3 regions of the Acidovorax sp. BLS4 genome follow, and region 1 is predicted to be linked to each of the others. Evidence: predicted binding sites of a transcription regulator. Region 1 holds the regulator's gene; each other region holds the start of a gene.
The links. The regulator LexA, encoded in region 1, represses DNA repair genes until DNA is damaged. The targets are predictions, from matches to a motif close to ACTGTATNNNNATACAGT.

Region 1 (7,739 bases):
GGGCCGCAGGGCGCGGAGCTGATTCCCGCGCCGATCATCTATGTGTCGGGCCGGACCTTCCCGGTCGAGCAACGCTGGCGTCCATTCGAAGAGTCGCGCGACTATGGCCTGAACGAAGCCATCGCCGACGGCGTGGACGAGCTGTGGGCCGGCAACGCGGGCGGCGACATCCTCGTCTTCCTGCCCGGCGAGCGCGAGATCCGCGAGGCCGCCGACCACCTGCGCAAGCACCTGGCGCACCAGCCGGTGATGCGCAATGCCGAGGTGCTGCCCCTGTTCGCGCGGCTGTCGCAGGCCGAGCAGGACCGCATCTTCGACGGGCACACGGGCCGGCGCATCGTGCTGGCCACCAACGTGGCCGAGACCTCGCTCACCGTGCCCGGCGTCCGCTACGTGATTGACGCCGGCACCGCGCGCGTGAAGCGCTACAGCTTCCGCAGCAAGGTGGAACAGCTGATGGTCGAGCCCGTCAGCCAGGCCGCCGCCAACCAGCGCGCGGGCCGCTGCGGCCGCGTGGCCAACGGCATCTGCATCCGGCTCTACGACGAGGCCGACTTCAACGGCCGGCCCCGGTTCACCGACCCAGAAATTTTGCGGTCCTCGCTGGCCGGCGTCATCCTGCGCATGAAGTCGCTGCACCTGGGCGACGTGGCGCAGTTCCCTTTCATCGAGGCGCCTTCGGGCCGTGCGATCGCTGACGGCTACCAGTTGCTGGGCGAGCTGGGTGCGGTGGACGACTCCAACGAACTCACGCCGATGGGCCAGGAGCTGTCGCGCCTGCCGCTCGACCCGCGCGTGGGCCGCATGATCCTGGAGGCGCGCGAGCGCCAGGCGCTGGACGAGGTGCTCATCATCGCCAGCGCCCTGAGCGTGCAGGACGTGCGCGACCGCCCCATGGATGCGCAGCAGCAGGCCGACCAGGCCCACGCCAAGTTCGACGACGAAAAGAGCGAGTTCAGCGGCTACCTCAAGCTGTGGAAGTGGATCAATGAAGCGCGCGGTGGCGCGCCCACCCTGCCGTCGGCGCGCATGCAAAAGCAGGCCGCGCGCAAGGGCGCGCCCTCGCAGGCCGTGCTGCCCGTGGCACAGCGCATGGCCGCGGCGGCCGTGGCTCCGCCGGCGGCCACCGAGGCCGCAGCGGCTGCGCCCACCCACAAGCTGAGCAACCGCCAGTACGAATCGCTGCTGCGCCAGAACTTCATCAGCGTGCGCCGACTGCGCGAGTGGCGCGACATCCACACGCAATTGCTGACCGTGGTGACCGAACACCGCTGGCGCATCAACGACCGCCCTGCCAGCTACGAGCAGATCCACCTGTCCATGCTGGCCGGGTTGTTGGGCAACATCGGCGTCAAGAGCGACGAGGACGACTGGTACCTGGGCGCACGCGGCATCAAGTTCTACAAGCACCCGGGCGCGCACCTGTCCAAGAAGCCCGGGCGCTGGATCGTCGCGGCCGAGCTGGTGGAGACCACGCGCCTCTTCGGCCGGGGCATCGCGGCCATCGAGCCGCAGTGGATCGAGCAACTGGGCGGGCACCTGCTCAAGAAGCAGCTGCTCGACCCGCATTGGGAAAAGAAGGCGGCCGAGGTCAACGCGCTGGAGCGCGCCACGCTGTACGGCATCGTCATCTACAACAACCGGCGGGTGAACTTCGGCAAGGTGGACCCTTATGCGGCGCGCGACATCTTCATCCGCGAGGCGCTGATCGGCGGGCAGTGGGAAACCCGTCTGCCTTTTCTGGCCGCCAACCACAAGCTCATCGCCAAGGTCGAAGAGCTCGAACACAAGTCGCGCCGACAGGACGTGCTGGTGGATGACGAGCTGATCTATGCCTTCTACGACCAGCAGTTGCCGGCCGACGTGTGCAGCGGGTACAGCTTCGAGGCGTGGTACCGCGAGGCGAGCGCGTCGAAGCCCGACCTGCTCAAGCTGACGCGCGAAGAACTCATGCGCCACGAGGCCGCGGGCATCACCGGCAATGCCTTCCCGCGCACGGTGCGGCTGGGCGGCGTGGATTGCGCAGCGAGCTACCTGCACGAGCCGGGCGATGCGCGCGACGGCATCACGGTCACCGTGCCGCTGTTCGTGCTCAACCAGGTGAGCGACGAGCGCTGCGAATGGCTGGTGCCCGGCATGCTGCAGCCCAAGATCCAGGCCCTGCTCAAGAGCCTGCCGCAGCGCCCCCGCAGCCGGTTCGTGCCGCTGCCCGACAGCGCAACCCGGCTGGCCGGGCTGCTCGGCACGCCCGAACGCTTCGGCCACGGCAGCCTGGTCGAGGTGCTGCTCAAGCAGGTGCGCGATGAGACCTCGCTCGACGTCAAGCGGGCCGATTTCAAGCTCGACATGCTGAGCCCGCACCTGTTCATGAACTTCCGCGTGGTGGACGAACACGGGCGCCAGCTCGGTCATGGGCGCAACCTGGGTGCCCTCAAGGCCGAATGGGGTGCGAAGGCGCGTGGCGCCTTCCAGGCCCTGGCGGGGCTCAAGCTGGGCGGCGATGCCAAGGGTTTTGAACAAAAAAAGGCTCCAGCGCAAGAAGTACTAGGGCATTCTGCTATCAAAAGTGAAGCGCCTCCCGCTGCAGCGGGGCGCCGCGGCCCTGCGGCGGTGACGGCGCCGGCCGCTTCCTCGCCAGCCGCCGCTTCGGCCCGGCAGGCGCCCGCCGGCCAGCGCCACACCGCATGGACCTTTGGGGAGCTGCCCGAGCTGATGGAGATCCGCAAGGGCGGCCAGACGCTGATCGGCTTTCCCGCGCTCATCGACGGTGGCGATGCCGTCACCGTCGAGGTGTTCGACGAGCCCGAACTGGCCGCCGCCCGGCACCGTGCGGGCCTGCGCCGTCTGTTCGCGCTGCAGATCAAGGACGCGCTCAAGTACCTGGAAAAGAACATTCCCGACCTGCAGAAGATGGCTGTGGCCTACATGCCGCTGGGCACGCAGGAAGAACTGCGCAGCCAGATCATCGACGTGGCGCTGGACCGGGCCTTCCTGCTCGACCCGTTGCCCACCGATGAGACCGCGTTCAAGCGCCGGGTGGACGAGGGACGCGGCCGGCTCACCCTGATCGCCAACGAGGTCGCGCGGCTCGCCGGCACGATCTTGCTGGAGTACGCCGCCGCAGCGCGCAAGATCAAGGACACCAAGAACGCACCCGAAGCCGTGCAGGACGCGCAGCAGCAGTTGCAGCGCCTCATGCCCAAGGCGTTCCTGGCTGCGGCACCGTGGGCGCAACTGGCGCATTTTGCCCGCTACCTCAAGGCGATCACGCTGCGGCTGGACAAATACCGCGCCGATCCGGCGCGCGACGCCACCAAGCTGGCCGAACTGCGCCCGCAGGAGCAGCGCTACTGGCGCCTGGTGGCCGAACGCAAGGGCGCGGTGGATGCACGCATGCAGGAGCTGCGCTGGCTGCTGGAAGAGTTGCGGGTGAGCTTTTTCGCCCAGGAGCTGCGAACCCCGCAGCCGGTGAGCGTGAAGCGGTTGGACAAGCTCTGGGCGCAACTCAACAGTTGAGGCCGGCAGCCAGGCTGCGCGGCGCTTCGCATCGACATCGGCACGGTGGGCGGCGGGGCACGGGGACCCATGGTGGAAGACTTGCCCAACCCTGCTCGGCCCCATTCATCGCGGAGCGGCTTCCCCCGAGCACCCACCAGGCACCCACCAGGCACCCACCAGGCACCCACCAGGCACCTCCGGGTGCTTCAGGGTTGCCGGGCTGCGGCTGGGATGTGCGGCCTCAATGGGGCGCCTGCAAGGCCGCCTCGGCCCGCACGAGGCGGTCCAGTTCCGCGCACACATCGGCCATGCGGCCGGAGATCAGCACGCGCGCCGCCGCACCGGGGCCGCGGCGATCCAGCACCCGCAGCGGGCGCGCAGCAGGCCGGGGGCGGCTGCAACCCGCAAATGCCCCACTGTCATTGGCGCTGGTGCTGGGCCATGACCGTGCAGACGGGGTTGTCGCCAGTGTGGGGGGACATGCTGAAAAGGGCTGGTCGGGCGGTGCCTGCCGCGGCCGAACCACCACGAAGCGCCGTGGCAGGGGGGCGAGCGCTGTAGGACACGGCAGGCCCTCTGCCGCCGCACTTTCCAAGGCGGTGCATGGCAGCGGTTCGATGGCAGCCGGCCGCGTGGCGGACGGGCTGATGGCGTCGGCATGGAGGCCTGGGGCCACGGCATGCACCGTGCCTCTGCCGCTGGCGCCGCCGCCTGGCTGGCCTGCGACGGCCCTGCGGTCCTGGCGCGGAGGGCGGCAGGCGGGCGCGCGCAGCCACCGCGCCAAAGCATTCAGCGGTTGCGAAAAGGAAGAAAAAGCGAGCAGGGCAAATCCCATGTGAAAACTCCAGCGAAGTGCGAGGGGGTTGAACACAGGCAGGATTGCCGAGGAAAAACACACTGCCGCAGGGTTGGCTGACCAGGGCTTCTTGCCCCTGGCCGCCAGACGCCCGCCACCTGCGGCGGTGTGCAGCGGGCTACATCAGCATGGTGTTGCGGATCAGGCCCACTGCGAGCCCTTCGATTTCGAAAGGCTCGCCCGGATGCACGGTGATGACGGGGTAGTCGGGGTTTTCGGGCAGCAGCTCGATGGCGGTGGCCGTGCGGCGCAGGCGCTTGACGGTGACGTCGTCGCCCAGCCGGGCCACGATGATCTGGCCGTTGCGCGCCTCGCGGGTGGATTGCACGGCGAGCAGGTCGCCGTCCATGATGCCCGCATCGCGCATGGACATGCCGCGCACCTTGAGCAGGTAATCCGGCTTGTGCTGGAACAGGCTGCCCTCCACGCTGTAGGTTTGGTCGACGTGTTCCTGCGCGAGAATGGGCGACCCTGCCGCCACCCGCCCCACCAGGGGAAGCGACAGCTGCGACAGGCCCGGCATGGGCAGGTTGAACTGGGTGCCGCGGGCGGCATTGATGGAGCGCACCGTGTCGCTGCGCAGCCGGATGCCGCGCGATGTGCCGCTGACCAGTTCGATGACGCCCTTGCGGGCCAGGGCTTGCAGGTGCTCTTCGGCCGCATTGGCGGACTTGAAGCCGAACTCGGCGGCGATTTCCGCCCGGGTGGGGGGCGCGCCGGTGCGGGAGATGGCGGTCTGGATCAGATCGAGGATCTGCTGCTGGCGGGCGGTGAGCTTGGGACTGTCGAACATGAGTGACTCCGGTGCTGAACGGATAGGCAGGTAGAGGCCTGTTTTTTAATCCAGTCACTGTATTTTTAACCAGTTTTTTGGAGCGTGCAAGTGGGCACAGGAAAAATCGTGGTGCTGGGCACCGGCGGAACCATCGCGGGCAAGGCCGCCAAGGCCGGAGACAACATCGGCTATACCGCCGGTCAGGTGAGCGTGGGGCAGTTGCTGGAGGCGATTCCTGGGCTGGCGCAGGCGGCCCGTGGCCGGATCGAAGCCGAGCAGATCGCGCAGATCGACAGCAAGGACATGGATTTCGCCGTATGGCGGCAACTGGCCCACCGCTGCACGCAGTTGCTGGCCGATCCCGATGTGCGCGGGGTGGTGGTCACGCACGGCACCGACACGCTGGAGGAGACGGCGTGGTTCCTGGACTCGGTCCTGGACACTGCCGAACGCCCCGTGGTGCTGGCCTGCGCCATGCGGCCGGCAACGGCGATCGCGCCGGACGGTCCGCAGAATCTGCTCGATGCGGTGGCGGTAGCGGCCACGCCCGGGGCGCGCGGGGTGCTGGCGGTGGTGGCAGGCACGATCCACACCGCGCGCGACGTGCAGAAAGTGCACCCCTATCGCGTGGATGCCTTCAGTTCAGGAGACGCCGGGCCGCTGGGCTGGGTGGAGGAGGGCGCGGTTCGCCTGGCCCATGGCTGGCCGGCCCCTTCGGTTCCGCGATTGGATGCGCTTCACCACATCGCCAACACTTACCTGTGGCCGCGGGTGGAGGTGCTCATGAACCACGTCGGCGCCGACGGCCGCATCGTCGACCTGCTGGTGCTGGACGGCGTGGATGGCCTCGTGGTGGCGGCGACGGGCAACGGCACGCTGCACCATGCCCTGGCCAAGGCGCTGGAGCGCGCGCACGAGAGCGGTGTGGAAGTGCGCGTGGCCACCCGCTGCCCGCTGGGCCGGGTGCTGCCCAAGCCGGGGGACGCCTTGCCCCACTCGGAGGGGTTGAGCCCGGTGAAGGCCCGCATCAGCCTGCTGCTCGATCTGCTCGCCCGGCCTCGGCGCCCCTGAAATGGCAACGCCCCGCAGAGGGCGGGGCGTTCCAGGCACGGCCGAGGTGCCGTGCGGGTTCAGTCGGCAATCAGCCGGCCAGTGCGGCCAGCGCGCGCTGGGTGATCTCTTCCACGCTGCCCGTGCCGCTGATGGCGCGGTATTTGGGAGCGCCGGCCGGATCGGCCTTGGCCCAGCTGGAGTAGTACTCCACCAGCGGACGGGTCTGGGCGCTGTACACATCCAGGCGCTTCTTGACGGTGGCCTCCTTGTCGTCTTCGCGCTGGATGAGGTCTTCGCCGGTCACGTCGTCCTTGCCTTCCACCTTGGGCGGGTTGAACTTGACGTGGTACGTGCGACCGCTGGCCGGGTGGGAGCGGCGGCCGCTCATGCGTTCGATGATGGCATCGAAGGGCACGTCGATCTCGAGCACATAGTCGAGCTTGACGCCCGCGGCCTTCATGGCGTCGGCCTGCGGGATGGTGCGGGGAAATCCGTCGAACAGGAAGCCGGACGTGCAGTCGGGCTGTGCGATGCGCTCTTTCACGAGATTGATGATGAGGTCGTCGCTGACCAGCGCCCCCGCATCCATGACGGCCTTGGCCTGCTGCCCCAGCGGCGTGCCTGCCTTGACGGCGGCGCGCAGCATGTCACCGGTGGAGATTTGCGGAATACCGTATTTCTGGCAAATGAATGCGGCCTGCGTGCCCTTTCCGGCGCCGGGTGCGCCCAAAAGAATCAGTCTCATGGATGTCCTCTAAGTGTTGAATTCGGCTGGCGCCACTGGCCACGGGCTTGCCTCCGGCCCGGGATGCGGCGCTCTGATCGCGGGCAAGGATAGCACGCGGGTCCACGCGCTTTCCTGACACGGCGGGGACTCTGAAAACGCTAAGAAAACAGCGCTCGCACGCGTTCCAGATCCTGGGGGGTGTCCACGCCGGGGCCGGGTGCCGAAGCGGTCACATGCACGGCGATGCGGTGGCCGTGCCACAGCGCCCGCAACTGCTCCAGTGCCTCGACCGCTTCAGTGGGCGCGGGCGGCAGGGCCGGAAACTGCCGAAGGAATGCGGCGCGGTAGCTGTAGAGGCCGATGTGGCGCAGCGGCGCATACCCTGGCGGCACGCCGGTGGCCGCGCCATCGGGCCCCTGCGTCCACCAGGCAGCGTCGGCATGGTCGCGTGCATGCGGAATGGGCGCCCGGCTGAAGTAGTGCGCGAGACCGCGCGCATCGAGCACGACCTTCACGACATGGGGGTTGGTGTAGTCGGCCAGCGTGCCGATGGCATGGGCGGCGGTCCCCATGCTGGCGTCCGTGCGGGCCGGCAGCAGGGCGGCCACGGCATCGATCAGCGCGGGGTCGATCAGCGGCTCGTCGCCCTGCACGTTCACCACGATGTCGTCGCCTGCCAGGCCCAGCTGTTCGCAGGCCTCGGCCAGGCGGTCGCTGCCGCTCGGATGGTCGGGCCGCGTGAGCAGGGCCTGCACGCCATGCGCCTGGCAGGCCGCGAGGATGCGGGCATCGTCCGCCGCCACGATGACGCGCGTGGCCTGGCTTTGCGC
Region 2 (7,739 bases), 880 kb from region 1:
AGTCAATGAGCAACCGCCGCACCTGCGTGCCGCAGCGCCCCTCCACCACCGTGGCGTTGCCCGAACTGCCGCTGCCCAGGTTCTTGAAACGCAGCACGCAGTCCCGGGCCCTGAATTACTTCAGGTCGTCCGTCAGCACGCGCACGATGCGCTCGGCGTTGGCCGACGTCTCGGGCGCACCGGCGGCGTTCAGGACGGACACCGTGCTTTTGTTCTCGGCGCTGCGCACCACGACGCGGTACTTGACCGGTGCCGCAGCATCCGACGAGCGGCCCAGCAGCTTGCCGAAGAAGCCGGGGTCCTTCTTCTCGGTGGGCTCGACGTAGCGCACGAAATAGATGCCCTGGGCACGGTCGCGGTCTTCCACGGTGAAGCCGGTGCGGTCGAGCGCCAGGCCCACGCGGCGCCATGCACGGTCGAAGTTCTCGTCCAGTTCCACGACGGGCACATTGCCCTGGCGCGCCATGCGGGCCGTGGGCACTTGCTGTGCGGGCGCGGCGGCGATGGCGCGGGACTGTTCTTGGCTCACCCCCAACTTGACCATCAGTCGGCGCAGGAATTCGGTTTCCAGTTCCGGATCGACCGGGCGGGGCTGCCACACGGTGCTTTCCTTCTGGGCGGAGGTGTAGACCTCGACCATGCCGCGGTGGCTGATGAAGATTTCGGTGCTGCCATTGGGGCCGCGCTCCAGACGAGTGCGGAACTTGTCGCGCTCGCCGGTGGAGTAGACCGAGTCGAACATCTTGCCGATGGTGGAGCGGATGATGTCCTGCGGCAGCTTGGCGCGGTTCTCTGCCCAGTCGGTTTCCATGATGCCGAGGTTGGCCTGGTCCTGCACCAGCACGAAGCCGTTCTCGGTCCAGAAGTCGCGCACCGGGTCCCACAGGACGTCAGCGGGGCGGCTCACGACCAGCCAGCGCTGGTTGCCGTCGCGTTCGATGCGCACGTCGCCGATGTTGCGCGTGGCTGCGTTCACGGCGCCCACGGGCTTTTGCGACTGGCCGGCCTCGAAGGCGGCCGCCGACACCACGCCACCCGGCACGGCGTAGCGCGAGTCGCGCGAGATCTGGTTCAGGTCCGGCGGCACTTCGAGCGTCGCGCCCTTGGTGGCGCTTTTGTAGTCGATCTTGTCGCTCTCCAGGACGGAGCAGGCGGACAGGGCCATGGCAAGGCCCAGCAGGCCCAGGCGGTTGATAGCGTTCACGCGGAAATCCTCTTTGGTGTCTGGGGAGAGCGGGGCAGGCAAGGCGGCAGGCTTTGATGGATTTACAGCAGGCCGCTGGCGCGAAGGGCGGCTTCCACCACGGCTTCGTTGCCTTGGCTCAGCGGGGTCATGGGCAGGCGCATCGCGCCGCCGCACCGGCCCAGGCGGTGCATGGCCCACTTCACCGGAATCGGGTTGGCTTCGACGAACAGCTGCTTGTGGGTGGGCATGAGCTGGAACTGGATTTCCATGGCGCGGCGCACATCGCCGGCCAGCGCGGCCACGCACAGTTCGTGCATGAGGCGTGGCGCCACGTTGGCGGTCACGCTGATGTTGCCCTGGCCGCCGCACAGCATGAGCGCCACGGCCGTCGGATCGTCGCCGGAATACACGGCGAAGCCCTTGGGCACGCCGCGGATCAGCCACTGCGCGCGTTCGATGTTGCCGGTGGCTTCCTTGATGCCGATGATGCCGGGCACCTGCGCCAGGCGCAGCACGGTGTCGTGCAGCATATCGGCCACGGAGCGGCCGGGCACGTTGTACAGCACGATGGGCAGGTCGCCCACCGCTTCGGCGATGGCCTTGAAGTGCTGGTACTGGCCCTCTTGCGTGGGCTTGTTGTAGTAGGGCACGACCTGCAGTTGCGAGTCGGCGCCGACCTTCTTGGCGAAGCGGGCCAGCTCGATGGCCTCGGCCGTGGAGTTGGCGCCGCAGCCGGCCATGATGGGCACGCGCTTGGCGGCCTGCTCGACGGCCACGCGGATGATTTCGCAGTGTTCTTCGACGTTCACCGTGGGCGACTCGCCGGTGGTGCCCACCACGCCGATGCAGTCGGTGCCTTCGGCGACGTGCCAGTCGATCAGTTGGCGCAGGGTGGGGTAGTCCACGCTGCCGTCCTCGTGCATGGGGGTGACGAGGGCGACGATGCTGCCGGTGAGAGAGCTGGGAGGGGTCATGTCCGCGGTGGAAAACGGGTAAAGGAGCATTCTAACTAGAGCGGCGGTGCGAGCCGGTGGCGTGCCGGTGCGGCCCCCTCTTGCAGCCGGACCGCGGCGATGCGCTGGACGAATCGCTCCGGTGCATCGAGGAAGCCATCTTCATAGGCCACCGTGCACAGACCCGCGCAGGCCTGCAGCAGTTCCCCGGGCCGCAAGAGAAAGTCCGGCCGGGCCGGGCGGCCGACGGTTTCGTTGCCCGCGGCGAAGGTTTCGTACAGCAGCACGCCGCCGGGCGCGACGCTGGCCACCAGCGTGGGCAGGAGCGGCCGCCACAGGTACCGGGTGACGACCACGGCGCCGAAGGTGCGGCCCGCCAACGGCCAGGGCCCGGCTTCGATGTCCGCGCAGAGGATTTCGCCCAGCCCCCGCAGCGGGGCCAGCACGTCGGGGTCGCGGTCCACGCCGGTCACGGGATGCCCGCGCCCGTGGAGCCAGCGCAGGTGCCGGCCGCTGCCGCAGGCCACGTCCAGCACGCTGGCGCCGGGCGGCAGGAGATGGGCCCAGCGCCGGACCCATTCCGAAGGCGGCTCAAGGCCGTGAATGGCTGGCATTTGCTATGAAAATAATAGCATTCAAGGCAATGAAATCGCCGGCATGAAGGCGATTTGGCGCCATCGTCAGAAGCAGGCCCACAGCTGGTCGGCCATCATCACCACGAAGTCCGGCTCCGCATACAGGAGGAACACGGCGGCCAGCAGCACCGCGCCGGCGGCGCCCCAGGCCCACGCCCGGTGGGCGCGAGCTGGGCGCGCGGTGCGGGCAGGGCCCGGCGAGGGGTGCGGGGTGGGCGGCATGTTCCGGCGCTTTTCAGGCGGAGGCCGGTTGCGGCGCCCGGTGGATCGGGCTTTCCTTGACCGGCAGGTTCACCAGTCCGGCCAGCACGCCCAGGCCGATGGCCAGGTACCAGACCAGGTCGTAGCTGCCGGTGGTGTCGTACAGGTAGCCCCCCAGCCAGACGCCCAGGAAGCTGCCGATCTGGTGGCTGAAGAACACGAACCCGCCCAGCATGGACAGGTGCTGCACGCCGAAGATCTGCGCCACCGTGGCGTTGGTGGGCGGGATGGTGGACAGCCACAGCACGCCCATCACCGCCGAGAACACGTACACCGACAGCGGCGACAGCGGCACCAGCAGGAACACGCTGATCGCCACGGCCCGGGCGAAGTAGATGAAGGCGAGGATGTAGCGCTTGGGATTGCGCTGGCCCAGCGTGCCGGCGATGTACGTGCCGAACACGTTGAACAGACCGATCAGCGCCAGCGCGTAGCTGGCCACCTGCGGCGACATGCCGTGGTCCTTGAGGTAGCTGGGCATGTGCACGCCGATGAACACCACCTGGAAGCCGCAGACGAAGTAGCCCGCCGTCAGCATCAGGAAGCTCGGGTAGCGCAGCGCCTCGCCCATGGCCTGGCCCACCGTCTGCGAGCGCGGGGTGGCGGTGCGGCTTCGAAAGCCCGGCTCGCGCAGGCCGAAGGCCAGCGGCACGATCAGCAGCACCATGGCCGAGAGCACCAGCAGCGCCTCTTGCCAGCCCAGGCGCACGATGAGCTGGCCCTCCACCGGCACCATCAGGAACTGCCCGAACGAGCCGGCCGCCGCCGCCACGCCCATGGCCCAGGAACGCCTCTCCGGCGCGATCTGCCGGCCCAACACGCCGTAGATGACCGCATAGGTGGTGCCCGCCTGCGCCGCGCCGATCAGCACGCCCGCGGTCAGGGCGAAGAGCGCCGGCGTGGGCGACAGGGCCATGCCGACCAGGCCCAGGCCGTACAGCACGGCCCCGCCGATCAGCACGCGGAAGGCGCCGAACCGGTCGGCCGCCATGCCCGCGAAGATGCCGAAGCAGCCCCAGGCGAGGTTCTGCACCGCGATGGCCAGCGCGAACGACTGGCGGGTCCAGCCCATGTCCTGGGTGATGGGCTGCAGCCACAGCCCGAAGCCGTGGCGGATGCCCATGGACAGCGTGACGATGGCGGCGCCACACGCCAATACCTGGGCCATGGACAATTTCTGGGGGTCTTGAGGCATCCGGCAAATGTAGCCAAAGCGGCGCATTCGCGTGCACGCCTTCGCGACCCATTCCACCGCGGGCATCGGCGGCGGGTGAAAAGAGGGCTGGGTTTATATCCAGCCCATCCGGCCCTGCGGCACTACAATCCGCCCCCATGGCAGCCAAACCCTCCTCCACCCCGCCAAGCGAATACTCCGAAGGCTCGATCCGCGTCCTCAAGGGACTGGAACCCGTCAAGCAGCGTCCGGGCATGTACACCCGCACCGACAACCCGCTGCACATCATCCAGGAAGTGCTGGACAACGCGGCCGACGAAGCGCTCGCCGGCCATGGCAAGAAGATCAAGGTCACGCTGCACGCCGACGGTTCGGTCAGCGTGGAAGACGACGGCCGCGGCATCCCGTTCGGCCTGCACCCCGAAGAAAAGGCCCCGGTGATCGAACTCGTATTCACCCGCCTGCACGCGGGCGGCAAGTTCGACAAGGGCTCGGGCGGCGCCTACAGCTTCTCGGGCGGCCTGCACGGCGTGGGCGTCTCGGTGACCAATGCGCTGGCCCTGCGTCTGGAGGCCAGCACCCACCGCGAGGGCAAGGTGGCCCGCCTGGTGTTCGAAGGCGGCGACGTGACCGAGCCGCTGGTGGCCCGACCGCTGGCCGCCGGTGAGCGCAAGCAGGGCACCACGGTGCGCGTGTGGCCCGACGGCAAGTACTTCGAGGCGACCGCGCTGCCCATGGGCGAGCTCACGCACCTGCTGCGCAGCAAGGCGGTGCTGATGCCCGGCGTGTCGGTCTCCCTCGTGAACGAGAAGACGCGCGAGACGCAGACCTGGCAGTACAAGGGCGGCCTGCGCGACTACCTCGGCCAGACGCTGAACGCCGACCCGGTGATCCCGCTGTTCGAAGGCGAAGGCTTCGCCGACCGGCACCACGAGAGCTTCGCCGAAGGCGAGGGCGCCGCCTGGTGCGTGGCCTTCACCGAAGACGGCCACCCGGTGCGCGAGAGCTACGTCAACCTGATCCCCACCAGCGCGGGCGGCACGCACGAAAGCGGCCTGCGCGACGGCCTGTTCAATGCCGTCAAAAGCTTCATCGAACTGCATTCGCTGCTGCCCAAGGGCGTCAAGCTGCTGCCCGAGGACGTCTTCGCCCGCGCCAGCTACGTGCTGTCGGCCAAGGTGCTGGACCCGCAGTTCCAGGGCCAGATCAAGGAGCGGCTGAATTCCCGCGACGCGGTGCGGCTGGTGAGCGGCTTCGTGCGCCCGGCGCTCGAGTTGTGGCTGAACCAGCACGTCGACTATGGCAAGAAGCTGGCCGAGCTGGCCATCAAGGCCGCGCAGACGCGCCAGAAGGCCGGCCAGAAGGTCGAAAAGCGCAAGGGCTCCGGCGTGGCCGTGCTGCCCGGCAAGCTCACCGACTGCGAGAGCCGCGACCTCGCCCACAACGAGGTCTTCCTGGTCGAGGGCGACTCGGCCGGCGGCAGCGCCAAGATGGGCCGCGACAAGGAAAGCCAGGCCATCCTGCCGCTGCGCGGCAAGGTGCTCAACACCTGGGAGGTGGACCGCGACCGGCTTTTCGGGAACACCGAGATCCACGACATTTCCGTGGCCATCGGCGTGGACCCGCACGGACCCAACGATTCGCCCGACCTCTCGGGCCTGCGCTATGGCAAGGTCTGCATCCTGTCCGATGCCGACGTGGACGGCTCGCACATCCAGGTGCTGTTGCTCACCCTGTTCTTCCGCCATTTTCCGAAACTCATCGAGACCGGCCACATCTACGTGGCACGCCCGCCGCTGTTTCGCGTGGACGTGCCGGCGCGCGGCAAGAAGCCGGCCTCCAAGATGTATGCGCTGGACGAGGGCGAGCTGGTGGCCATTCTCGACAAATGCGCCAAGGACGGCGTGGCGCGCGAGAAGTGCCAGATCAGCCGCTTCAAGGGCCTGGGCGAGATGAACGCCGAGCAGCTGTGGGAAACCACGCTCAACCCCGACACGCGCCGCCTGCTGCCCGTGCAGCTGGGCGACATGGACTTCGCCGCCACCGAGGGCCTCATCACCAAGCTGATGGGCAAGGGCGAGGCCGCCGCGCGCCGCGAACTGATGGAACTGCACGGCGACGCCGTGGAAGTGGACATCTGAGCCATGGCCTGGCGCGACCGGTTCGGACGTTCGGGCCTTTCAGGCCTCTGGCGCATGGTTTGCGCCGGCATGCTGCTATTGTTTTTGCAGCAAGCGGCGCGCGCCGACCTGTGGGCCTATGTGGACGAGCGCGGCGTGACCCACTTCGCGGCCGAGCAGGTGGACGGGCGCTACGGGCTGTTCTTTCGCGGCAACGATTTCGACTCCACCCGCGACGGCCCGGCGGCGGCATCCGCGGGCGCCACCGCGGCCACGCCGTCCGGTGCCCGGCTGCTGGCCTTCTTCGACATCTCCCCCGACTACAAGCGCGTCAAGCACCACCTGCGCGCATCGGCCAGCCAGAACGGCGTGGACTACGAACTGCTGCAGGCATTGATCGCCACCGAATCGGGCTTCGACGCGCGCGCCGTATCGCCCAGGGGCGCGGTGGGGCTGATGCAGCTCATGCCCGCCACGGCGTCCCGCTTCGGCGTGGCGGGCGAGGCGCGCCGCTCGGTGGAGCAAAAGCTCACCGAACCGGCGATCAACGTGTCGGCCGGCACGCGCTACCTGCGGCACCTGCTGGACCTCTTCGACGGCCGCACCGACCTGGCGCTGGCCGCCTACAACGCGGGCGAGGGCGCCGTGCAGCGCGCCGGCAACCGAATTCCGGCCTACCGCGAAACGCAGAACTACGTGAAAAGCGTGCTGGGCCTGTATGCCCAGCTCAAGCCCCCGGCACCGCTGCTGGCCCACCGGGCCACGCCGGGCCGCGTGCGCATGGAACTGGGCGCCGGTTCCGATGACACCCCTTCCCAAAGCGCTGCGGCCGGCCTGCCGGTCCGCACCGTCGGCGCCCCGCGCGCCCCTTGACCTTCGATTTCCCGAATGAGCGACCAAACCCCTCTCGATCTTTCCCCGCCCGAATCGGACGACAGCCTGGGCCTGGCCGGCTACGCCCAGCGCGCCTACCTGGAATATGCCCTGTCCGTGGTCAAGGGCCGCGCGCTGCCCGACGTGTGCGACGGCCTCAAGCCCGTGCAGCGCCGCATCCTCTACTCCATGGACCGCATGGGCCTGGGGTATTCGGGCCCGACCCGCAACGTGGCGGCCAAGCCGGTCAAGAGCGCCCGCGTGGTGGGCGACGTGCTGGGCCGTTTCCACCCCCACGGCGACCAGTCGGCCTACGACGCGCTGGTGCGCCTGGCGCAGGACTTCAACCAGCGCTACCCGCTGATCGATGGCCAGGGCAACTTCGGCAGCCGCGACGGCGATGGCGCCGCGGCCATGCGCTACACCGAGGCGCGGCTGTCGCGCATCACCAGCCTGCTGCTCGACGAGATCGACGAGGGCACGGTTGATTTCATGCCCAACTACGACGGCAGCACGCAGGAGCCGCGCCAGCTGCCC
Region 3 (7,739 bases), 460 kb from region 1:
GTGATCACACCAGTTGGCGCCGCGGGAGCGGGAGCCGCTGCCACGGGCGCAACCTTGGCGAGTTTGTTAGCAAGCGATGCTTGGGTGAGCCCGCCCAGTTGGGTGTATCCACTCGTGGAGTGGCTTCCACCGGAGGAATGGGTAGTGCTGGAACTCATGTGGCTGCTGGAATGGCTGCTCGAATGGCCCCCGCCCCCTTGGCAGAAGCAATGGTGCAAAGCGACAACGCCGCGACCACGATCAAAGTTTTCTTCATGTTTGTTTTCCCTCTTACGCCGATATTGTCGCCAGGGAATACTGCATCGAAACATTTAGAAACTCAATGGTTGGGCTGCATAATTCGCCCTGGATTTACCTGTTGCAGATTCCGAACGAAATCATACGTGAATGCAAGAACCTCGCGCCTAGGCTTTGCACGCAACAGCGATCGGCTAGAAGCAGACATTGGGAGGGATATGCGGAGGAAGGGATTAAAGGTCTACGAGTGGTTATATAAGTACCGGATGCACCTCTGCATCGCGCTTCTCGTCGTAGCAGGCATGCTGCTCTTGCAGCGGGCGGAGATGCAGGTCATTCCCGAGTCCGAATTGAGTGCAAGGAATGTGGCCGTCAAGTACATTGGCTCCCTTGAAACCGTGGTCAGTCGCAATGGAATCAATCATGGAAGCACTCGGCTTAATGGAGGCTTTGGCATTGGTGTCGACAATGACATTGACCGCGATGAATATCTGAGAAAGCTTAGGCCTGTCATCTACCTCCCTTTTGCGCAAGTGCTCGGCGTCGGACGTGAACAGATTGCTGCCTTGGAGGGGAATGGGCAGCAACTAAGGATCGGGCTCTATCAAGGGGAGATTGTTACCGTGCACAGCCTAACTGGACCTGTGCTTACCTATCAAGCCTACGCCGAGAAGATGGAGGCATGTCGAAACATCTGGCTAGTGGTTGCGCTGCTGACCGCAATTAGCTCAATCCTGCTGTTCCTCGCAACGCTTGTAAGGCATCCATCACTGGACTAAAGCAGTCATTGCAGATGTCGGCTTTGGGCCCGAAGCAGACATCCGAGGAACTACAGTTCTGTCCAGGTCCGATGCTGTTGTCCGCGTTTTCTCGATTGCTTACCCGCCGCGTCGGCCAGCTTGTCGTCCTCAATGATGGTCATCATGAGTCGACCCTTCTCGTCGATGAACCCTAGCATGACATCGTCTCTCAAGAGGCATCGCTCAATGGGGATGTCGCCATAGGGTATTACGGGAGGCAGTGCGGTGAGGCATGCCGCCATGGTCGGCGGCGGAAGGAACGTAGTGGGAACCAGGACCGTATTTCAGTTCGAGCAGGGCGCGACTACGTAAGCCGGTCAAGCCTCAGGGATTGAGACCGCAGGTAAATTTCCAACCGGGCCGAATACTCAGGGTCAGGGATTGGTGTGACCAATTGCATGAGTTCAGTTCCAGCCCGAGTAGTCGTTATTCCTGCTAATTCAATAACTCTCTCTCCAGGGACCTCTGAGACATATCGGTAATTTTTTCCTGCATGGAGAAACGTCACATCGTCATCTACATGTTCAGACATCTCGACCCGCTGACGTCCACTGAACGTCCCCAGAACTAGCCCGTAGTCAATCAAGGTCATTAGCGACCGGTAGTCCAGGCCGTACCTACTTAGGCCGCCTACCTCAACATCCTCACCCAGGGTCATAAGCAGACCGCTGAATACTTGCCCATTTACCTCGAACTGGACTGCAAGGGAACAGAAGCGAGCAAAAATCTCTGCCTCTTGCCTCTCCATCTGACCCAGAATCTTCACGGACCGACGGGAGAACGCTCCAGGCCTCTTCACTTCGTTGGCTAGCAGTTTTCCGAAAACGGTCCGCATGTAGTCGGAGCTCATATTCTCGGCTTCAGCCTCAAAAGTATTCAGCCAGTCATCACTAATCTCCGCTGATCCAACAGGATCACCCTCTAGCCCGGAAGGAGGCAATCGTGCCAATTCTTCGGCCGCAGTGCTGACAATCGCGTCGAGGTTCTTCTGCCTCCCAACTATCCGTTCCGCGTACTTAATGCTTGCAGCCTCTACATAGGCTGGCGGCACCTGAAGCTGACTAGCAATGGCCGCTCCCGAAGTTTTGATTGCGTGAACTCGGGCGTCGGACGTAGCACGAATTTGGGCCGCCTTGCCTTCCATGTAAGCGGCAGGTATTTCCACGGCAGAAGTTGCCAAGCGCCCAAAAGCTTTCCAAAACGTTCTCTGGACTGGGGCTGGTAGTCCGGTCACTTGCCCCAAGATCACCTCAGAAACTTGGCTTAACCTAGATTCGTTTGGTTCCTGCGCGTCGTGCGACGCGGTTTCGTCCACCATATGCTCTTCCATCGTGTAGTTTGCGGTCTCATTCTGCCTAAAAAACCCAACTCGCCCCACCACCCAATCCTGAACGATCTCCCGAATCTCCGGGTCATCCGCCGAGCTGGTCCCCAGGAACGGCCGCGCGGGAATGCTGACCTGGTGTGCTGGAATGGTCACCTGCCGCTCGGCCGCCCGCTTGTGCTTCTTACCGCAAACAGTACCCGCCCAGCCAAGCTGCGGTAGCGCACCATTGCCTGGCGCGCTGGAATCTCAATGGTGCCGCCGAGCTGGCGGATCGCGGCGTATTGGGTGTTGCTGCTCACCTCGACCTCTGCATCGCCCGTGACCTGATAGTGGATGCCGCTACGCAGGTAGCGCACGCACAACTTCTTCTTCGATTAACTTCATGGTGTCCGAGGCCCGCTCATGGCCGTCTGCAGCCCACTATCGTCAGTTGTGAAACCGTATCATGCATAAGTGCGTCAAGAAGAACCGCGATTCGTAATCGGCCGTTTATGCGTTGCCCTGACACCGAGATTGAAGTCAAGCCGCATTGGGCTGTGATCGTTAGCTATCCCCCGGTGGACCTGCTTTGTCCTGAGCAGGGACACTTCGCTTCGCTAACTTCGCCGTTTTGAGCGTCGCGTCCGCCTCTTCAGGGGTAGGCAATGTTTGGTCGTCCACAAGCCTGTGAAACGCCCCGCAATGCGGATCCGAGCACCCGCAGACTACAGCGTGCACCGGGTGATTCGTGCCATTGCGCTTTTGCATGGCATTGGTTCTCTCAGCGCTCTTGATGGTGCTGATCACGGCGTCACGCCCCATGAATTTTCCTGCCATACGCCCCCTGGTTTGATGTCGATGCGCTTCAGCCATTCTGAGCGAATTCCGCGCCAGGGTGGCTGGCGGCGCAAGGCTGGGCTACCGGAATTTGGGTCGCACCCATATACTGTGCTTTCATACAGTATTTGCGATGCTTATTCGGTCTCCCTGCCATGCCAGTTCCTGCCCACACCTCTGGTACCTTCGGCCTAGATGCACTCCCGCGTCACGTGGCCGAGGCGGTGTGGCGCGGTGCGGAAGTCGGCAGTTCGGTCTCCCGCACGGTCCCGACGGGCTTTGCCGCCCTTGATGCCCAGCTTCCCGGGGGCGGTTGGCCGACCCACACGCTGACAGAGCTGCTCATCCCCCAGGCGGCTCTGTGCGAGTGGCGCCTGCTGGGTCCATCGCTCCCTTTGTTCCTCAATGCCGGTGGGCGTGTCTACTTGGTCGCGCCCCCGAAGCAGCCGCACGTTGGCGGCTTGGTACAACTCGGCCTGGCGCCCGACCAGGTCGTCTGGATCCATGCCAGCGCCCCGGTAGACCGCCTCTGGATCACTGAGCAACTCGTCAAGTCCGACCCTGCCGGTGCCGTATTGGCATGGTTGCCTCAAGCCCGGCCAGAGCAGATCCGGCGCCTGCAGATCCACGCCCAGTCCTGCGACGCCCCGGTGTTTCTGCTTCGCCCCATCACCGCGTTGAATGATGCCTCGCCCGCTCCGCTGCGGGTCGCAGTGTCGCTCGCTCCTGGCTGGCAGCTGGAAGTGCGCATCCCCAAGCGGCGTGGCGGGTCGCTGGAGGACGCCTTGTATCTGGAGGCCATGCCTGCCAGCTTGGCGGCAGTCATCCCGCCGCGATTGAGGGTCCCGCAGGCGATCCCTGTCGCACGCTCCCACAAGGAGGCCTCCGATGCTCGGGCATTGGGCCGCGTTGCTACCCATCCCTTTGCCCGCCAGTCCATCCCCCATTGACGTGACTGCTCTCGGCATCTGGGCCTTGCAGTTCACTCCCCGGGTGGCATTGCTGGAGGATTGCGTCGTCGCAGAGGTGTCGGCCAGTGCGCGGCTTTTTGGCGGGATGCAGCCATTGCACGATCTCGTGGAGGCAGGCGCCATGGAACTCGGCGCCCGCATCGCCTGGGCGCCGACGGGCACCGCCGCGTTGGCGCTGGTGCACCATGCCTCAACCCCCGAAGACTGTGACGGGTTTCGCGCTCCGCTGGCCCAGTGGCTGGATCCACTGCCGCTGGCCGCGATCACGGCAGTGGCTGCGCACCATGCCACCTTGGCGCGGATCGGTTGCCTCACGCTCGGGGATGTTCGGGCCTTGCCTCGGGGCGGCCTGAGCCGCCGCTTTGATAAAGCCTTGCTGCAGGCTATGGACCAGGCGTACGGGCTGCGGCCCGAGGTGTACGACTGGATCACACTGCCCGAGACCTTTCACGCCAGGCTGGAGTTGATGTCGCGCGTGGAGACTGCACCGGCCTTGCTGTTCGGCGCGCGGCGCCTGCTCTTGCAGATGGCCGGATGGCTCGCGGCAAGGCGATTGGGCGCCACGGCCTTTACGCTGCGCTGGTGCCACGACGTGATGCGCGCCAAGGATGCAGGCACGGGTGGCGAGCTCACCGTCCGCACGGCGCACCCCACCCAGCATGTGGAACACTTCTCCCGCCTGCTGGCTGAGCACCTGGCCAAGGTGCAACTGCTGGCGCCTGCCGGCGACATCGAGTTGCTGGTCTCGGAGGTGGCGCCCATTGTCGAAGAAAGCCGATCGCTGATCCCGGAGACGATACGCAAGGGCAGCAGCACCGACCTCACGCTCGAACGCATCCAGGCCCGCTTGGGAGAGGGCTGCGTCCGCCGACCGATCCTGTGCGAAGACCACCGGCTGGAGTGGATGCAGTGCTGGGAGAGCGGTGTGCTCAAACGCCGCAAGGCGACGGAGCCTTCGTACGGGTTGCCGCTGCCCACCTGGGTGCTGGAGGAACCACTGCGCCTGATCGAGCGCGACAACCGCCCCATCTACCAAGGCCCTCTACAACTCTTGCTCGGGCCCGACCGGGTCGAAGGTGGCTGGTGGCACCGCGGCGAGGCAGGTGAAGGCGGTGGTGCGAGCGGAGGCGGCCAAGACGCGAAGCCGTTGCACGTGCAGCGTGACTACTGGCTCGCGCTGAGCCCGCACGCTGGCGTTCTGTGGGTATTCCAGCAGCGCCTGGCCGGTGACCAGACGGCGTGGTTTCTCCACGGTCACTTCGCGTGAGGGCGAACGATGAATCGGCCTACCCGCGCGATCCCGGACTATGTGGAGTTGCGCTGCCTGTCGAATTTCAGCTTTCTGCGCGGGGCGAGCTGGCCGGACGAACTCGTGGAGCGAGCCAGGGACCTCGGATACCGGGCCCTGGCCCTCACCGATGAGTGCAGCATGGCAGGGGTCGTGCGCGCCCACGTCGCAGCCAAGGCCGCAGGCCTGCCCCTGATCCTGGGCTCGCAGTTTTGCATCCAGCCGCGCAGTGCCACCGAGGCGCCGGCCACGGTGGTGGTGCTTGCGCAGAACCTCAACGGCTACGGCAACCTCTGCGCGTTCATCACCAAGCTGCGCCGCGCTTCCAGCAAAGGGACCTATCACCTCACGCTGGACCAGATCACCGGCGCGGAGCTCGCCGATTGCCTGGCCTTGCTTTGCCCGGACCGCAAGGCTAGCGATGCGCAACTGGAAGCGCTGGCGTTGTGGACTTTGAAGCAGTTTCGGGGCCGCTGCTGGATCGGGGTGGACCAGCTGCGCCAGCTGGACGATGAGCTTTGGCTGCACCGCATGCGTTGGCTCTCGGAGTTGACGGCCTTGCCGCTGGTGGCGGTGGGCGATGTGCACATGCACGTGCGCTCCAGGAAGCCGCTGCAGGACGTTCTCACGGCCACACGCGTGGGCAAACCGCTCACGGAATGCGGACACGCCCTGCAGCGCAGTGCCGAGCGGCACCTGCGCACCCGGCTGCGGCTGGCGCAGACCTATCCTGCGGACTTGCTGGCCGAGACGTTGCACGTGGCGTCTCGGTGCAGTTTCAGCCTGGATGAGCTCAAGTACCAGTACCCCGATGAGGTGGTGCCGCGCGGCCTGACCGCGGCGCAGTATTTGAGACAAATGACCTATGAGGGCGCCGGCCGGCGCTGGCTGTCTGGCATCCCGGTCCCCGTGCAATCGCAGATCGAGCATGAACTGGCCCTGATCTGCGAGTTGCGCTACGAGCACTATTTTCTGACGGTGTACGACATCGTGGCGTTCGCGCGCTCACGCCACATCCTCTGCCAGGGGCGTGGCTCGGCCGCCAACAGCGTGGTCTGCTATTGCCTCGGGGTGACCGAAGTGGACCCTGCGCGCATGTCGGTGCTGTTCGAGCGCTTCATCAGCCGCGAGCGCAATGAGCCACCGGACATCGACATCGATTTCGAGCACCAGCGGCGCGAAGAGGTGATCCAGTACCTGTACGGCAAGTACGGCCGAGACCGAGCAGCGCTCACTGCCACTGTGATCAGTTACCGGCCCAAGTCGGCGATCCGGGACGTGGGCAAGGCGTTGGGATTCAGCCTGGAGACGGTGGAGGCCCTGGCCGAGGGTCAGAAGTGGTTCGACGGAGAGGACATCCGGCTGGAGCGGTTCGAGGAACTGGGCATGTCGGTGACCGATCTGGCTGTTCGCCAGCTCATCACGCTGACCACCCAGCTGATGGGGTTCCCGCGGCATCTGTCGCAGCACACGGGTGGTTTCGTGCTGACGCGGGATCTGCTGTGCCGCATGGTGCCGGTGGAGAACGCCTCGATGGCCGATCGCACGGTGATCGAATGGGACAAGGATGACCTGGATGCCGCGGGCCTTTTGAAGGTCGACGTGCTGGCGCTGGGCATGCTGTCGGCGATCCGGCGGGCCCTGGACATGATCGGCCAGCGCCGCGGCTGCGTGATGGGGATGCAGGATATCCCGGCCGAAGACAGCGAGACCTACGACATGGTCTGCAAGGCCGACACGATCGGCGTGTTCCAGATCGAGAGCCGCGCGCAGATGAGCATGCTGCCGCGCCTGCGCCCGCGCTGCTTTTACGATCTGGTGGTCGAGGTGGCCATCGTGCGGCCCGGACCGATCCAGGGCGGTATGGTGCATCCGTACTTGAACCGGCGCCAGGGCAAGGAGCCGGTGACCTATCCCAGCGAGGCGCTCAAGACGGCGCTCGGCCGCACGCTGGGGGTGCCGGTGTTCCAGGAGCAAGTGATGCAGATCTCCATCCTGGCCGCGGGCTTCACGCCCGGCGAAGCCGATGGACTGCGCCGCGCGATGGCGGCCTGGAAGCGCAAAGGGGGTCTGGGCAAGTACTACGACAAGATCGTGGACGGCATGACGTCGCGAGGATACGAACGAGCGTTTGCCGAGCAGATCTTCGAGCAGATCAAAGGGTTCTCGGAGTACGGATTCCCCGAAAGCCATGCGGCCAGCTTCGCCTTGCTGGTCTATGCGTCATGCTGGATCAAGCGGCATGAACCGGCCGCGTTCCTCGCTGCGCTGCTCAATAGCCAGCCCATGGGCTTTTACTC

Region 2: R1Z03_RS10820 (DNA topoisomerase IV subunit B) is a predicted target of LexA. The motif match lies at 4,317-4,334, and genes of this name have one in related genera.
Region 3: imuA (translesion DNA synthesis-associated protein ImuA) is a predicted target of LexA. The motif match lies at 3,289-3,306, and genes of this name have one in related genera.

The regions. Positions count from the first base shown of each region.
Region 1 is NZ_CP136797.1:1,434,426-1,442,164, forward strand. Features, by position in the region: gene hrpA (ATP-dependent RNA helicase HrpA) at 1-3,516, shown strand, start outside; gene R1Z03_RS06570 (hypothetical protein) at 3,740-3,862, opposite strand; gene lexA (transcriptional repressor LexA) at 4,473-5,147, opposite strand; gene R1Z03_RS06580 (asparaginase) at 5,232-6,200, shown strand; gene adk (adenylate kinase) at 6,271-6,927, opposite strand; gene kdsB (3-deoxy-manno-octulosonate cytidylyltransferase) at 7,068-7,739, opposite strand, start outside.
Region 2 is NZ_CP136797.1:2,317,778-2,325,516, forward strand. Features, by position in the region: gene R1Z03_RS10790 (MBL fold metallo-hydrolase) at 1-97, opposite strand, end outside; gene bamC (outer membrane protein assembly factor BamC) at 116-1,204, opposite strand; gene dapA (4-hydroxy-tetrahydrodipicolinate synthase) at 1,267-2,160, opposite strand; gene R1Z03_RS10805 (class I SAM-dependent methyltransferase) at 2,196-2,744, opposite strand; gene R1Z03_RS10810 (hypothetical protein) at 2,820-2,996, opposite strand; gene R1Z03_RS10815 (MFS transporter) at 3,010-4,230, opposite strand; gene R1Z03_RS10820 (DNA topoisomerase IV subunit B) at 4,368-6,350, shown strand; gene R1Z03_RS10825 (lytic transglycosylase domain-containing protein) at 6,354-7,202, shown strand; gene parC (DNA topoisomerase IV subunit A) at 7,218-7,739, shown strand, end outside.
Region 3 is NZ_CP136797.1:972,481-980,219, forward strand. Features, by position in the region: gene R1Z03_RS04555 (hypothetical protein) at 183-1,016, shown strand; gene R1Z03_RS04560 (DUF2806 domain-containing protein) at 1,342-2,355, opposite strand; gene R1Z03_RS04565 (hypothetical protein) at 2,514-2,720, opposite strand; gene imuA (translesion DNA synthesis-associated protein ImuA) at 3,336-4,130, shown strand; gene R1Z03_RS04575 (DNA polymerase Y family protein) at 4,069-5,418, shown strand; gene R1Z03_RS04580 (error-prone DNA polymerase) at 5,428-7,739, shown strand, end outside.